One region of the Clostridium saccharoperbutylacetonicum N1-4(HMT) genome, then DNA from elsewhere that is predicted to be linked to it. Evidence: a T-box and tRNA genes for the amino acid it is inferred to sense, from the RefSeq annotation. Region 1 holds a T-box; the other holds one or more tRNA genes.
What was found. The T-box of region 1 lies ahead of tyrS (tyrosine--tRNA ligase). A T-box ahead of a tRNA ligase gene usually reads a tRNA of that ligase, here a tRNA-Tyr.
Positions count from the first base shown of each region.

Region 2: it has a tRNA-Tyr gene. The T-box ahead of tyrS (tyrosine--tRNA ligase) is inferred to sense a tRNA for this amino acid. The anticodon was not compared.

Region 1 is NC_020291.1:88,048-95,463, reverse strand. Features, by position in the region: gene CSPA_RS00415 (aldose 1-epimerase family protein) at 1-686, opposite strand, end outside; gene nrdG (anaerobic ribonucleoside-triphosphate reductase activating protein) at 773-1,282, opposite strand; gene tyrS (tyrosine--tRNA ligase) at 1,383-2,588, opposite strand; T-box leader at 2,747-3,012, opposite strand; gene CSPA_RS00400 (aconitate hydratase) at 3,142-5,064, opposite strand; gene nifV (homocitrate synthase) at 5,083-6,249, opposite strand; gene CSPA_RS00390 (anaerobic ribonucleoside triphosphate reductase) at 7,006-7,416, opposite strand, start outside.
Region 2 is NC_020291.1:698,214-705,629, forward strand. Features, by position in the region: gene mreB (rod shape-determining protein MreB) at 1-808, shown strand, start outside; gene yyaC (spore protease YyaC) at 865-1,401, opposite strand; gene CSPA_RS03105 (hypothetical protein) at 1,504-1,911, shown strand; tRNA gene CSPA_RS03110 (tRNA-Tyr) at 2,073-2,157, shown strand; tRNA gene CSPA_RS03115 (tRNA-Val) at 2,164-2,239, shown strand; tRNA gene CSPA_RS03120 (tRNA-Thr) at 2,368-2,442, shown strand; tRNA gene CSPA_RS03125 (tRNA-Tyr) at 2,490-2,574, shown strand; tRNA gene CSPA_RS03130 (tRNA-Val) at 2,581-2,656, shown strand; tRNA gene CSPA_RS03135 (tRNA-Thr) at 2,778-2,852, shown strand; tRNA gene CSPA_RS03140 (tRNA-Tyr) at 2,900-2,984, shown strand; SAM riboswitch class I at 3,115-3,214, shown strand; gene metK (methionine adenosyltransferase) at 3,329-4,504, shown strand; gene recD2 (SF1B family DNA helicase RecD2) at 4,742-6,970, shown strand; gene CSPA_RS03155 (hypothetical protein) at 6,991-7,416, shown strand, end outside.

The DNA of each region.
Region 1 (7,416 bases):
ACTATCAGTGCTTTATCATTATTTTTTGATCTAATTGTTATTTTATCAGACTTTAAATCATCGAATACTAAGGCATCATCTTTAAATAACTCTTTTGATAACATAATAACATCTGTGGAATTTAAACATTCACCTTTTTCATGAGAAAGATATCCTTCTAAAGTAAGAAGGTTTCTACTGCTTGTCTCTTTTTCATTAAACTGAAGATAACAATCTTCTAGCTTATCATCTCCATTAATAGGGCACATGAATGCTGGATGAGTTCCTATAGAAAAATATATTCGTTTATCATCTAAATTTTTTACGCTATACGTAACATCTATAGAGTTATCTTCTAATCTATAAGTAGAGATTAATGAAAATTTAAAAGGATATACTTTTAATGATTCTTCTGAATATGTTAATTCAAAAGATATTTCATTATCTGTTTGTGATATCAAATTAAAGTCTGATGTTCTGGCCAAACCATGTTGTGGTAATTCATATGTTTGTCCATTAACTCTATATTTAGAATCAACAACCTTTCCAACTATAGGGAATAATATTGGTGCATGATATTTCCAATACTCTGGATCTCCATTCCATAAATATTCAGTCCCATCCTCTTTATTAGTTATAGAATGTATTTCTCCACCATGAGTACTTGCTGTAATTTTAATACTTGAGTTTTCTAAAGAATAAATCATAATCTTTCCTCCCAAAATTAGTAATATATACTTATAAACTTTATATTACTTAGCATTTAAAAATTATTAGGTTATGTACTATTTGTCTAATACTCTTTAATTATTATAGTATCGTTTTTTAAACTTTCCGCAACATCTATTATTCTTTGATTAGTTGACCCTCTAAATTTAAGTCCATCTAATTGCTTATCTTCTTCAAACTTTCCATCAACAAGAACATCAATATTATTTAATAAATCATTCCATCCAAAACGTTTATCTTTATTTTCTAAAATGTATTCATAAGTATAACCTGTATAACACCAAATATTTAAGCCTTTCTTTCTAAAAGCCTTGGCCATATCTGCAAACTTATCTGCCTGCTCCCAAGGATCTCCTCCACTAAATGTAACTCCACTTAGCATTGGATTATCTAATGTATCCTTTATTAAAAAATCCACCTCTCGTTCTTCTCCACCACTAAAATCATGAGTATCTGGATTAAAACATCCTTTACAGTTATGTGTGCAGCCTTGAGCAAAAAATACTCTTCTCATACCTGGTCCATTTACTAAACTCTCATAAGCTATTCCAGATAATCTTATAGTCTTTTCCATAATAACATCCTCTTTCTAATTGCTTCATTATAATAATATTATATAGTATTATTAATTTTATTTCTCTATAAGTTTTACCCAGAATGCTAACATAAACTTATTATTTGAATTTAATTTTTATGAATTTTCTCTTACCTACTTGTATAATCATCTCTTCATCTATTGTAACATTTATTATACTATAAACTGTATTATTATTTATTTTAATTCCACCTTGAGCTGCCAATCTCCTAACTTCATTTTTGCTTTTTACAATATTGTTTGACACTAATATCTCAGCTAAATCAAAATTTTCTTTTGAAGCAATAACCGTTTCTATATCTTTAGGTATCTGGCCTTTTTGAAATATACTTTTGAATCTCTCCTCAGCTTTTTCTGCTTTATCCTCACCATGATATAATTTCACAATTTCTTTTGCTAGTTTCATTTTTACATCTCTTGGATTAATATTATTATTATCCAAATTATTTTTTAATTTCTGAATTTCATCTGGATAAATATCAGTTACCAAGTTAAAATATTTTATTATTAATTCATCAGGTATCATCATTGCTTTTTCATACATAGCTTCTGCTTTTTCATCTATCCCAATATAATTTCCAAGACTTTTACTCATTTTTTCTTTTCCATCAATACCTTCAAGGAGTGGCATAAATATTGTAGTTTGAGGTTCTTGCCCATATTCCTTTTGGAGCATTCTCCCCATTAATACATTAAACCTTTGGTCAGTTCCTCCAAGTTCTATGTCTGCATGTATTGAAACCGAGTCATATCCTTGCATTAACGGATAAAAAAATTCATGCACTGATATTGGAATTTGATTATCAAATCTCTTTTTAAATTCTTCTCTTTCAAGCATTCTTGCTACAGTCATTGTTGATGCCAATTTAATTGTTTCTTCAAAAGATAATTTTGAGAGCCACTCACTATTAAATCTTACCTCTGTCTTATCTCTATCTAGAACTTTAAATATTTGTTCCTCATAAGTTTTTGCATTCTCTAAAACTTGCTCTGTTGTAAGTGCTTTTCTTCCTTTTGCCTTACCTGTAGGGTCTCCTATTTTCCCAGTAAAATCACCTATTATAATAACTACCTTATGCCCTAAATCTTGAATTTGCTTCATCTTTCTAAGCACAACTGTATGACCTAAATGTATATCTGGTGCACTTGGATCTAATCCAAGTTTAACAATTAAAGGCTGTTTATTCGCATTAGCTTTCATCAATTTATCCTTTAGAAAATCTAATCCTATTATTTCATCTGCTCCTTTCATTATTATCTTAATTTGTTCATCTATATTCATCATATTTTAATTCCTCCATAATTCATGATTATATTTTCAAGTTATTATTAGTAAATTAATTAAATAATTATTGGCGCCTAACAATTATTTAATTAAAATAAAATGATTTTTTATTATCTCATCACTGGTAAAAAGAACGACAAAAAAACTCTCAGCCTTAATAAAAGGACGAAAGCATTACTTACGTGTTACCACCTTAATTTATCATTATCTCACAATAATAACCTCTTCAGGTACGCCAATATAATTATATCTTGGTTATACCCTAGCACTATAACGTGTGCGAATACGACATCTGCCTACTGGTTGTTATCTTTCGGAGTGCTGCTCAGAGATGTATTCAAATCAACTTGTTTTGCCCCTCTCACCTTCCGGGAACTCTCTGTAAAACGCTATTAACTTTACTCTTTCTCTTCAAAGCTTTATTTTTTTAATTTAAAGTAATTCTAAAACTATTGTTTATTTTTGTCAATAGCATTTACAAAATTAATTTTGTCTAAATAAAAACACAAGAATTCAAAATTCAATTATTGAACTCTTGTGCTTTTTCTAAATATTAGTTATTTGCTTTTACGTAATTAAGCCTTCCGCCTTCTTTAACTACAGCAATTTCTTTTTCTGTTAAATCAACTGTTGCTTCAAATTCAGTTCCTTTAGTTAAGTTCTTAACTTTAACTACACCTGATACTAAAGCGCCCTTAATATCTTCCATCTTCAAATCATCTGTTAAATCAATTCCATCATAATCAGCTTCATTTTTAAATTCCATTGGAATTATTCCATTGTTAATTAAATTTGCTTTATGAATTCTTGCAAATGATTTAGCTATAACAGCTTTAACTCCTAAATATAGTGGTGCTAACGCTGCATGCTCTCTACTTGAACCTTGTCCATAGTTTCCACCTGCTATTATAAACCCACCATTATATTCTTTAGCTCTCTTAGGGAATTCTGTATCTACAGTATTAAAACAATATTCTGCAAGATAAGGTATATTTGATCTAAATGGCAATAATTTTGAGTTTGAAGGCATAATATGATCTGTTGTAATATTATCTTCAACCTTTATTAATACTTTTCCATCTAATCCTTCAGCTAATGGTTTGCTTACTGGGAATGGCTTAATATTTGGTCCTCTAACAACTTCAACCTCAGCATTAGTAGGTGCTGGTGCTAAAATCATTGAGTCATCTATCAAGAATTCCTTTGGCATATCTATTGTTAAATCCACATCTATTTCTGTTGGATTAGTTAAGACACCACTGATTGCTGATACTGCCGCTGTTTCAGGACTTACTATATATATTTGCCCAGACAAAGTTCCACTTCTTCCATAGAAATTTCTATTTACTGTTCTAAGTGAAATTCCATCAGTTCCAGGCGATTGTCCCATACCAATACATGGTCCACATCCATTTTCTAGTATTCTTGCACCTGCACTTATTATATCTGCTAATGCTCCATTTCTAGCTATCATTTCCATAACTTGTCTAGATCCCGGCCCAATAACTAAACTTACATCTGGATGCACTTTATTACCTTTCAATATCTTAGCCACTTTCATTAAATCTTCATATGAAGAGTTTGTACAGCTTCCTATGAATACTTGGTCAACTTTAATCTTTCCTACTTCACTAACCTTAGCTACATTATCTGGGCTATGTGGTTTAGCTGTAAGCGGAGTTAGTTCACTTAAATTAATTGTTACTGCCTCATCATATATAGCATCTGCATCTGGCTTAAACTCTATAAAATCTTCTTCTCTTCCTTGTGCTTTAAAGAATTCTAATGTTCTTTCATCACTCGGGAATATTGAAGTTGTAGCTCCAAGTTCTGCTCCCATATTTGTTATAGTTGCTCTTTCTGGAACAGAAAGTGTTTTTACACCTTCTCCTGCGTATTCAAATACTTTTCCTACTCCACCTTTTACAGTCAACAATCTTAAAACTTCTAATATAACATCTTTTGCTGCTACCATTTTATTTAGCTTTCCAGTAAGCTCAATTTTAACTACCTTTGGAGTATTAATATTGTATGCTCCTCCGCCCATAGCAAGAGCAACATCTAACCCGCCTGCACCCATAGCAAGCATACCAACACCTCCTGCCGTTGGTGTATGGCTATCTGAACCTATTAAAGTATCTCCTGGTGTTGCAAATCTTTCTAAGAAAATTTGATGGCAAATTCCATTACCTGGCTTTGAAAAATATACTCCATACTTAGATGCTACTGTTTGAATAAACTTATGATCATCTGCATTTTCAAACCCTTGTTGTAACATATTATGATCTATAAATGCTACTGACTTTTTAGTTTTTACTCTGTCTATTCCCATTGCTTCTAATTGAAGATACGCCATAGTTCCAGTTGAATCTTGAGTTAAAGTCTTATCAATTTTTAATGCAATTGGCTCTCCTGCTTTCAACTCCCCCTCAACAATATGGCTCTTTAAAATCTTATAAACTAAATTATCTCCCATTTTATATTCCCCCTATTTCTATTGCTTATTTTCTTCTAATTTTCTATGATATTCCTTGTATAATTGAACTACTTCTTTATCAAATAAAGATCTCTTTAACCTTACTGAAGTTTCTCTTACAAGCTCTAATATACCTTTAGCTTCATCATTATTAAGCTCAGTATTATATTCTTTAAATTTATTTACAACCGCTGCTCTTCCAGAGTGCTTTCCTATAACAATTTGTCTTTCAAGACCAACTATCGCTGGATCAAAAGCTTCATAATTCTTAGGATCTTTAATTGCTCCATCTGCATGAATCCCTGATTCATGAGCAAACATATTTGTACCAACAATTGCTTTCCATATTGGAAGCTCTCTTCCTGATGCCCTTGATACATATTCAGATACTTCGCGGAACATTTTTGTATCTATTCCATCACCTTTATATCCATAAACAAGCATTAACGACATTATAACCTCTTCTAATGCTGCATTTCCTGCTCTTTCTCCAAGGCCATTTACAGTTACTCCAACATGAGTTGCACCACCTTTAATACCTGCTACTGCATTGGCAGTTGCCATTCCAAAGTCATTATGTGTATGCATTTCTATGTCAAAGCCTGTTTTATTGTATAAATATTGTATATCATCTTTAATTCCAAATGGTTCTTTAATTCCTACAGTATCGCAATATCTAAATCTATTAGCTCCAGCCTGTTTAGCTGCATTAATGAATTCCACTAAGAACCCCTTATCTGCTCTTGATGCATCTTCCCCATTAACAGACACATACAAACCATTTTTCTTAGCAAATTCTACTGATTTAACCATATTGTCCAATACCCATTCTCTTGAAGTTTTAAGTTTGTGCTGAATGTGTATATCTGATACTGATATTGATATAGCAACTGCATCAACTCCACAGTCTATTGATTGCTCTATATCACCAATTACTGCCCTATTCCAAGCCATTATGCTCGATTTTAAATTTCTTTTTACAATTTCCTTAATTGCTGCCTTTTCATCTCCACCCATTGTAGGAATTCCTACTTCTAATTGGTCAACCCCCAAATCACTTAGCATCTGTGCTATAGTTACTTTTTCTGTGTTTGCAAATACTACCCCTGCTGTCTGCTCTCCATCTCTAAGAGTAGTATCTACAACAGTAACTTTTGTATTTTGGTTTAAATTAATAAGTGCCATTGCAATCCCCCCGTTTAAATAATTTACTTATAGCTTATTCTTTTTCTAATAAATTAACATTTTTCATGTATATTTATAATATCATACTTTAGTAAATTGGTACACTGTTTTTTTCTATTTTTTGCAATATAGTTTCACAACTCCTTCAAGTAATTTTATTTTTTTTACAATTACAAGGTTATTTTCACTTATTATTGCAAGTTTTTTTTCAAATATTGCAATACATTAAATTTTTCAATCATTTACTCTTATAGTAATTTTAATCATTTCATTATGTATTTATACCAAATTACTCCATGGTTAATTACAATATAATCTTTATCTGTCATATATTTAAACTTACAAAAAAATCGCAGGCGACTGTGGAGCCGGAGATTTTTAATATTAAGTTCCGTATTGTGCTTCGCACTCTTTTTATAGGTGCGCATCTGCCTTTTCGAACGTATGTGAGAAAAATCTGCACATTAGAAATGGCAGCTATGCTGCATATGAGAACATTTTATGCAGGCGAATATGATTTGTTTTTTATTCTTTTCTTATACACAACTCATTTAAATAGCCTTATTCATATATTATCCACAGATTTTACTGCATTATAAAATTCCCAAAGAATAAAAAAGCTATGCTAAAGCATAATTCTAAATTTCATTTAAATTTAAATATATGCTCTAACATAGCTTATTAAATTGAGATTCCTATTTTAAAACTTATTTACTCATTAACACTAAATTATTCAATAATAAATAATTTTACATTCTAATAATTATGCTTATGATCTCCTGCATGAGATATTCTATCTTTTCTTTCATGGTATTTTCCTGGTCCAAATCTTTCATCTAAACTTAAATATCCTGTAACTCTAGATACTCCTTGTATGTCTTGACTTCCACAATTTGTACAGTTATTTTCATTATTATGAAGATAAGTTCCACATTCCTTACAATATCTTATATGAAAATTGATTCCAACATAGCTGATATTAGTATTTTTATATGCATAATTTATTATATTCATTACTGTTTCAGCATCTGGCGTATCATCTACTTCAAGATAACTTATGTGACCACCATTACAAAGTTTATGGTATGGTGCTTCAATATTAATTTTGTCCTTAATTGATATTGAATATCCTACTGGAACATGATAACTATTTGTGTAATAGTCCTT
Region 2 (7,416 bases), 610 kb from region 1:
CTATGATATAACTCAAAAAATGTTGAAAGAATTTATTAAAAAAGCATGTGGAAAGAGAAATGTTAGAGCACCAAAGGTTATTGTATGTGTACCATCTCAAGCTACAGAAGTAGAAAAGAGGGCTGTTATTGATGCCGCTATGAATTCAGGTGCTAAAACGGTTCGTTTAATAGAAGAACCGCTTGCAGCTGCTATTGGGGCTGGTTTAGATATAACAAAGCCAAGTGGATGTATGGTAGTTGATATTGGAGGAGGGACTTCTGATATTGCTGTCATTTCTTTAGGTGGAGTTGTAGAAAGAGATTCAATAAAAGTTGGTGGAGACAAATTTGATGATGCTATAATTAAATATGTTAGAAATGAATACAAGCTAATGATTGGAGAAAAAACGGCTGAAGATTTAAAAATAAATATTGGATCAGCATTTAAAAATTCTAGAAGTTTAACTTGTATGATGAAGGGAAGAAATCTTGTTACAGGATTACCAGATGAAGTGGAAATTACTACAGAAGAAGTAAGAAATGCTATAAAGGAACCTGTAGAAGCAATTGTTGACACAGTAAAAAGAGTATTAGAAAGAACACCACCTGAGTTAGCTTCAGATATAATTGAAAGAGGAATAGTAATGACAGGTGGAGGAGCATTAATACATGGTTTGGATAAGCTTATAGAGTTTAAAACAGGAGTAACTGCAATTGTTGCTGAAAATACTGTTGAATGTGTTGTTAATGGAACCGGTGAAGTACTTAATTATCTAGACAAGTTAGATAATGAAGTGAATGCTCAACAAATTGTTCTTGTAGAATAATGAAGGAATAAATAACAGTCCAAAATTTATTTTAGACTGTTATTTATTTTTTAATCTTAAAGCATTGGAAATTGTTCGTGATTTAAAGCATAGGCTTCTATAAATAACCTAGATATTATCTTGGCCATATTCATAATAAAGGATAGTCTTATACTGCGTGAAAAGAAGAATTCAGAATTATCACTTGAGTCAACGATTCCAATAACAGATGCTATACCAACGTCAGGAAGCTCTTTCCCTACTCCTTTTCCAGGATGTATGGCATAATCTCTTATTCGAATTTGCCCAATATCATCTTCATCTCCTAAACAAGCATCAATTCCAATTATGGAGGCATTTGGATGTTTTACACGTATCTCGTCTAAACGTTCATCTATATTTAAAGCGTGAATTGGAGCTGATAAAGTACCGTAAACAGGGAGAGGAAAAAAGTTTTCGGTTAAAATAGATCCAACTAAAGGACCTAAACAATCTCCAATGCATTTGTCAGTACCTATACAAACTATTACAGTATTTTCTGAAAGAAAATTTTTGATTTTTAGAGTTAAATTATGATGAAACTCAAAAGTATAATTAATGTCTGGCTTTAGCATAAAGGATATATCCCCCTTTCACAATATATATATATGTGAACTAAGAAGAAGATAGTATAAAAAAATAAATTATGGGAATAAATACTATAAAAGGAGATTTGTATGAAAAGAATTTTTGTGTATTTTATTCTAATTTTAACAATAATAATTAATATATATTTATTATTGTATTGGAATCCTGGGAAATTAAATAATGATAAGGGAGATTACAGCAAGGAAGTATTATCTTTTACAAAAAGTCCATATAAAGTTGATAAAAGTACAATGTTGGAGAAACTATCATCAGATGATAAGAAGGATATAGAAAAGATCATAAAAAAGTTGTCTGCATTTGATGTTGAAACAATAAGAGAATATTTTAATGATGCAAATGAACAGGAAGGAATAGTAAATATATTTAAACTTTTAAAAAAGAGATTATTGATAGAAGATTATAAAAAGATAGAAGAGATAAGTTCTAAGTATATAGATATTGATAATATAAATAAAATAATTAAAAAGAAAAAATAATTTAGATTAGTATATTAAAATGAAGTATATTGCAGAAATATGGAGTAAGTTGGGCTTAATTTCTGCAAATGCATGATTATAAGAGTTGAAATAAATACAATTTGCAGATATACTAGTCATTGTTGATTGATTGTCAAGCAACTGCTGTGAAAACAGAATAAGGAGGAATTCCCGAGTGGCCAAAGGGGGCAGACTGTAAATCTGTTACGTTTCGTTTCGATGGTTCGAATCCATCTTCCTCCACCAATAAATGGGCGCATAGCTCAGCTGGGAGAGCACCTGCCTTACAAGCAGGGGGTCACAGGTTCGAGCCCTGTTGTGCCCACCATTTAAAAGATAATAGCTGTTAAATCAATTGTTATTTTAAACCACAAATTGTTAGCTTTTAATTGAAAAGCTTAACTGTTAACTATAGAGTCAACTGTGAACTGTAATTATTAACTGTAAACTGAATATGCTGGCATGGCTCAACGGTAGAGCAGCTGACTTGTAATCAGCAGGTTGTAGGTTCGATTCCTATTGCCAGCTCCAATAATATAATTATAGTAAAATTGAGTTGTATTATTAAAATTAAATATGGAGGAATTCCCGAGTGGCCAAAGGGGGCAGACTGTAAATCTGTTACGTTTCGTTTCGATGGTTCGAATCCATCTTCCTCCACCAATAAATGGGCGCATAGCTCAGCTGGGAGAGCACCTGCCTTACAAGCAGGGGGTCACAGGTTCGAGCCCTGTTGTGCCCACCATTTAAAAGATAATAGCTGTTAAATCAATTGTTATTTTAAACCACAAATTGTTAGCTTTTAATTGAAAAGCTTAACTGTTAACCATAGACTCAACTGTGAACTGTAATTGTTAACTGAATACGCTGGCATGGCTCAACGGTAGAGCAGCTGACTTGTAATCAGCAGGTTGTAGGTTCGATTCCTATTGCCAGCTCCAATAATATAATTATAGTAAAATTGAGTTGTATTATTAAAATTAAATATGGAGGAATTCCCGAGTGGCCAAAGGGGGCAGACTGTAAATCTGTTACGTTACGTTTCGATGGTTCGAATCCATCTTCCTCCACCAAAAGAATAAACTACTATGTTTATTCTTTTTTTATATAAAATTTCTCTATTCTCTATATATAGAATTTATCTACGAATATTGACTAATAATTTCTTTTATGGTAGTATAATATATGAAAATTAAATAGAAACTCTTATCAAGAGAGGTGGAGGGAAAGGGCCCGATGAAACCCGGCAACCTGTATTATATAAGGTGCCAATTCCTGTAGGATGATTTCTACAAGATAAGAATAAGTGATTGTTGAAATCATGCTCTTCTTATCGAAGAGCTTTTTTTTATATTTAAGTTTGTGCACACTTAAATACTAGTCTAATATTAAAAAATAAAATTAAGGAGAGAGTTAAATGAGAAGATTATTTACTTCAGAATCAGTTACAGAAGGACATCCAGATAAAATGTGTGATCAAATATCAGACGCTATCTTGGATTCTATATTAGAAAAAGATCCAAATGCTAGAGTTGCTTGTGAAACATGTACAACTACTGGTATGGTTATGGTAATGGGAGAAATAACAACAAATTGTTATGTTGATATCCCAAAAGTTGTTAGAGAAACAGTAAGAGGAATAGGGTATGATAGAGCCAAATTTGGTTTTGACTGTGATACTTGTTCAGTACTTACATCAATAGATGAACAATCAGCTGATATTGCAATGGGTGTAGACGAAGCTTTTGAATCTAAGAAAGGTGAAAAGGATGAAGTTGAAGCTGTTGGAGCTGGAGACCAAGGAATGATGTTTGGTTTTGCAACTAATGAAACAGAAGACTATATGCCTCTTCCAATATATATGGCTCATAAGCTATCAAGAAGACTTACAGAAGTAAGAAAAGATAAAACATTAGAATATTTAAGACCAGATGGTAAGACCCAAGTTACAGTTGAATATGAAGATAATCAACCAAAGAGAATTGATACTATTGTTATATCAACTCAACATGATGAAAAGATTTCTTTAGAACAAATTCAAGAAGATCTTAAGAAATATGTTATTGATGCAGTTGTTCCAGCTGAATTATTAGATTCTGAGACTAGATATTTCATTAATCCAACAGGAAGATTTGTTGTTGGTGGACCACAAGGTGATTCTGGATTGACTGGAAGAAAAATAATAGTAGACACATATGGTGGATATGGAAGACATGGTGGTGGTGCTTTCTCAGGAAAAGATCCAACAAAGGTAGATAGATCAGCTGCTTATGCTGCAAGATGGGTAGCAAAAAATTTAGTAGCAGCAGGTGTTGCTGACAAATTAGAAATTCAAGTGGCATATGCTATTGGTGTTGCTAAACCAGTTTCAATAGAAGTAGAAACTTTTGGAACAGGAAAAGTAAGCGAAGAAAAAATTGTTGAAATAGTAGAAAAAGTATTTGATTTAAGACCAGGAGCTATAATCAGAGATCTTGACTTAAGAAGACCTATTTATAAGCAAACAGCTGCTTATGGTCACTTTGGAAGAAATGATCTTAACTTACCTTGGGAACAATTAAACAAAGTAGATGAAATAAAGAAATATCTTTAATAAATATAGTAAGAAGGCTATCTCTGAGTGCTAGAGGTAGCCTTTTTTACTTTTTGATATGGTTGACTAAAAATTAATCATGAATAATTAATTATTCACTTAAAGTAGGAAAGTATATTATTGATTGAAATATTGATATTTATGGTATAATTAAGAAATGCAAATAAGGTTTTAAACTAAGTTATTGTCTGTTATTAGTGTTTTGAATAATACAAATTAAAGATTTGGAGAGATTTTATGGAAGTTCTAAAAGGTTTTGTTGAAAGTATAGTTTTTAAAAGTGAAGATACTGGATATGTGGTGTGTAAAATTAGAAGTGATAATAATCTAATTAGCGCAGTAGGAACAGTTCCTTTTTTAAAAGAAGGCCAAAATGTGAAGTTAACAGGATATTATACTGTACATAAACAGTTTGGAAATCAATTTAATATTCAAGATTACGAAGAACTTCTTCCAACCTCTTTAGATGGGATAGAAAAATATTTAAGTGCAGGAGTAATTCATGGAATTGGTCCTGTTACAGCTAAGAAAATAATAGAGAAGTTTGGGGAAGAAACCTTAGGAATAATGGAAAATCACATTGAAAGACTTATGGAAATTGAGGGGATTGGAGAAAAAAAGTTTCAAATTATATATGAATCGTATATTGAGCAGCAGGGGTTAAAGGATATTATATTATATTTTCATAAGCATGGAGTAACTAATAATCAATGTATTAAGATTTATAAGAAATTCGGACCAAATGCAAAGCAAATAGTATCAAATAATCCTTATATATTATGTGATGAGATTTCAGGTATTGGATTTAGAACTGCAGATAGAATTGCAAGGAGCATAGGAATTCAAAATGATTCTGAGTTTAGAATTCAAAGTGGAATTAAGTATGTAATGAATCAATTTTGTGCTGCCGGAAACACATTTATGCCTATTAAAGATATAATAGAACAGTGTGAGGAGAATCTAGTAATAGCTAAGGAATTAATTGAGAAAAGTATATATGATATGGCAGCAGAGCAAAAGATAGTCGTTGAAAATATTAATGGAATGGAAGCTGGTTTTTTACTTCAATATTACTATTGTGAGCTTGGAGTAACAAGCAAAATAATAACGTTAGGTTTGCAACAAATACAAACTATAAATTCAGATATTGATTTTGAAATAGATGTTTTTGAAAAAGAACAAAAAATACAATTTGCCCCATCTCAAAGAGAAGCAATTATTGGAGCTTTTAATAACGGGATAGAAATAATAACAGGTGGTCCTGGAACTGGAAAAACTACCATTATAAAAGCTATTATTCACATTTATGAGAATAATGGCATGAAGGTAATACTTGGAGCTCCAACTGGAAGAGCAGCTAAAAGAATGACTGAATCAACTGGAAGAGAAGCAAAAACCATTCATAGACTTTTGGAAATGGGTATTTCGGAGGAAGATGAATCAGTTTTTGAAAGAGGAGAATCCTCGCCATTAGATTGTGATGTTATTATAATTGATGAAGCATCTATGATTGATATAATTTTAATGCAAAATTTGCTCAAGGCAATTAAATTAGGAACAAGACTAATAGTTGTTGGAGATGTTGATCAGTTACCATCAGTTGGACCAGGAAACGTATTAAAAGATCTTATAGAAAGTGAATATATAAAAGTTGTAAGGCTAAAAGAAATATTTAGGCAAGGCTCAGAAAGCTTGATTATAGTAAATGCACATAGAATTAATGAAGGAAAGATGCCTTTGTTAAATCAAAAGGATAAGGACTTTTTTTTCATTAGTGAGGAACATCAAGATAGAATTGTAGGCTTGATAATAGATTTAATAAGCAGACGACTTCCTAAATTTAATACATCATGGGATATATTAAAAGATATGCAGGTATTGACGCCCATGAGGAAGGGAACATTAGGAGTAGCTAATTTAAACGCCAGACTCCAAGAAATATTTAATCCACCATCGAAGGATAAAAAAGAAAAAACTTCTCGAGATATAGTTTTTAGAGAAGGAGATAAAGTAATGCAGACTAAAAACAATTATACATTAAAATGGATTAACATAAATAGTTATGGTGAAAATGAAGGCGTTGGAGTTTATAATGGTGATTTGGGATTTATTAAGAGTATTGATGAAGAGAGAAAAGCTTTAACAATTATTTTTGATGATGAAAGAAAAGTAATTTATGATTTTAATTTTCTAGATGAACTAGATTTAGCATATGCTACTACAATTCATAAAAGTCAAGGTAGTGAATTTAAGGTGGTTGTTATCCCTGCCTTTATGGGATCACCGTTTTTAATGAATCGTAATTTACTTTACACAGGAATAACAAGAGCCAAACAATTGGTAGTTGTAGTTGGGTTTCAAAAGGCATTAATGTATATGATTAATAATACAAATAGTATAGAAAGATATTCAGCTTTAAAATATAGAATAAGAGATATAATAGCTAAAGATGAATTTGAAGAGTAATTGAAAGGAGATTGTAATGCATGAGTAACGAATGTAAAGTAACAGATCAAGATTTAAAATATGCATTTGATAAAATAGACTATTGGTATAAAAAAAATATCAAATTTTTAACCATAGTTACAGTTCCCTTTAATACTTCATGTGTTTTTTCAAACATAATAAGTAAACTTTCAGAGGATAATGGAAAAGTGCTATATGTGTGGGGGAAAAGTGGAGAAAATAAAGAGCTGCTCAGTGCAATCAAAGAATTCAATTCAAGTGTAACTCATTCCTATATTGAAAAAGGAAAAACAAATTCTAATCTTACTTTTGTAAATTATAATAATTTATTTAAAGTTACCGAACTTTTTGATTTAATTATTTTTGATGATATAACTTACTTTTCTAACTTAAATAGTGGAAATGTTAGAGAGATATTAGATGTTTGTGCAGAAATAGGGGAAAGG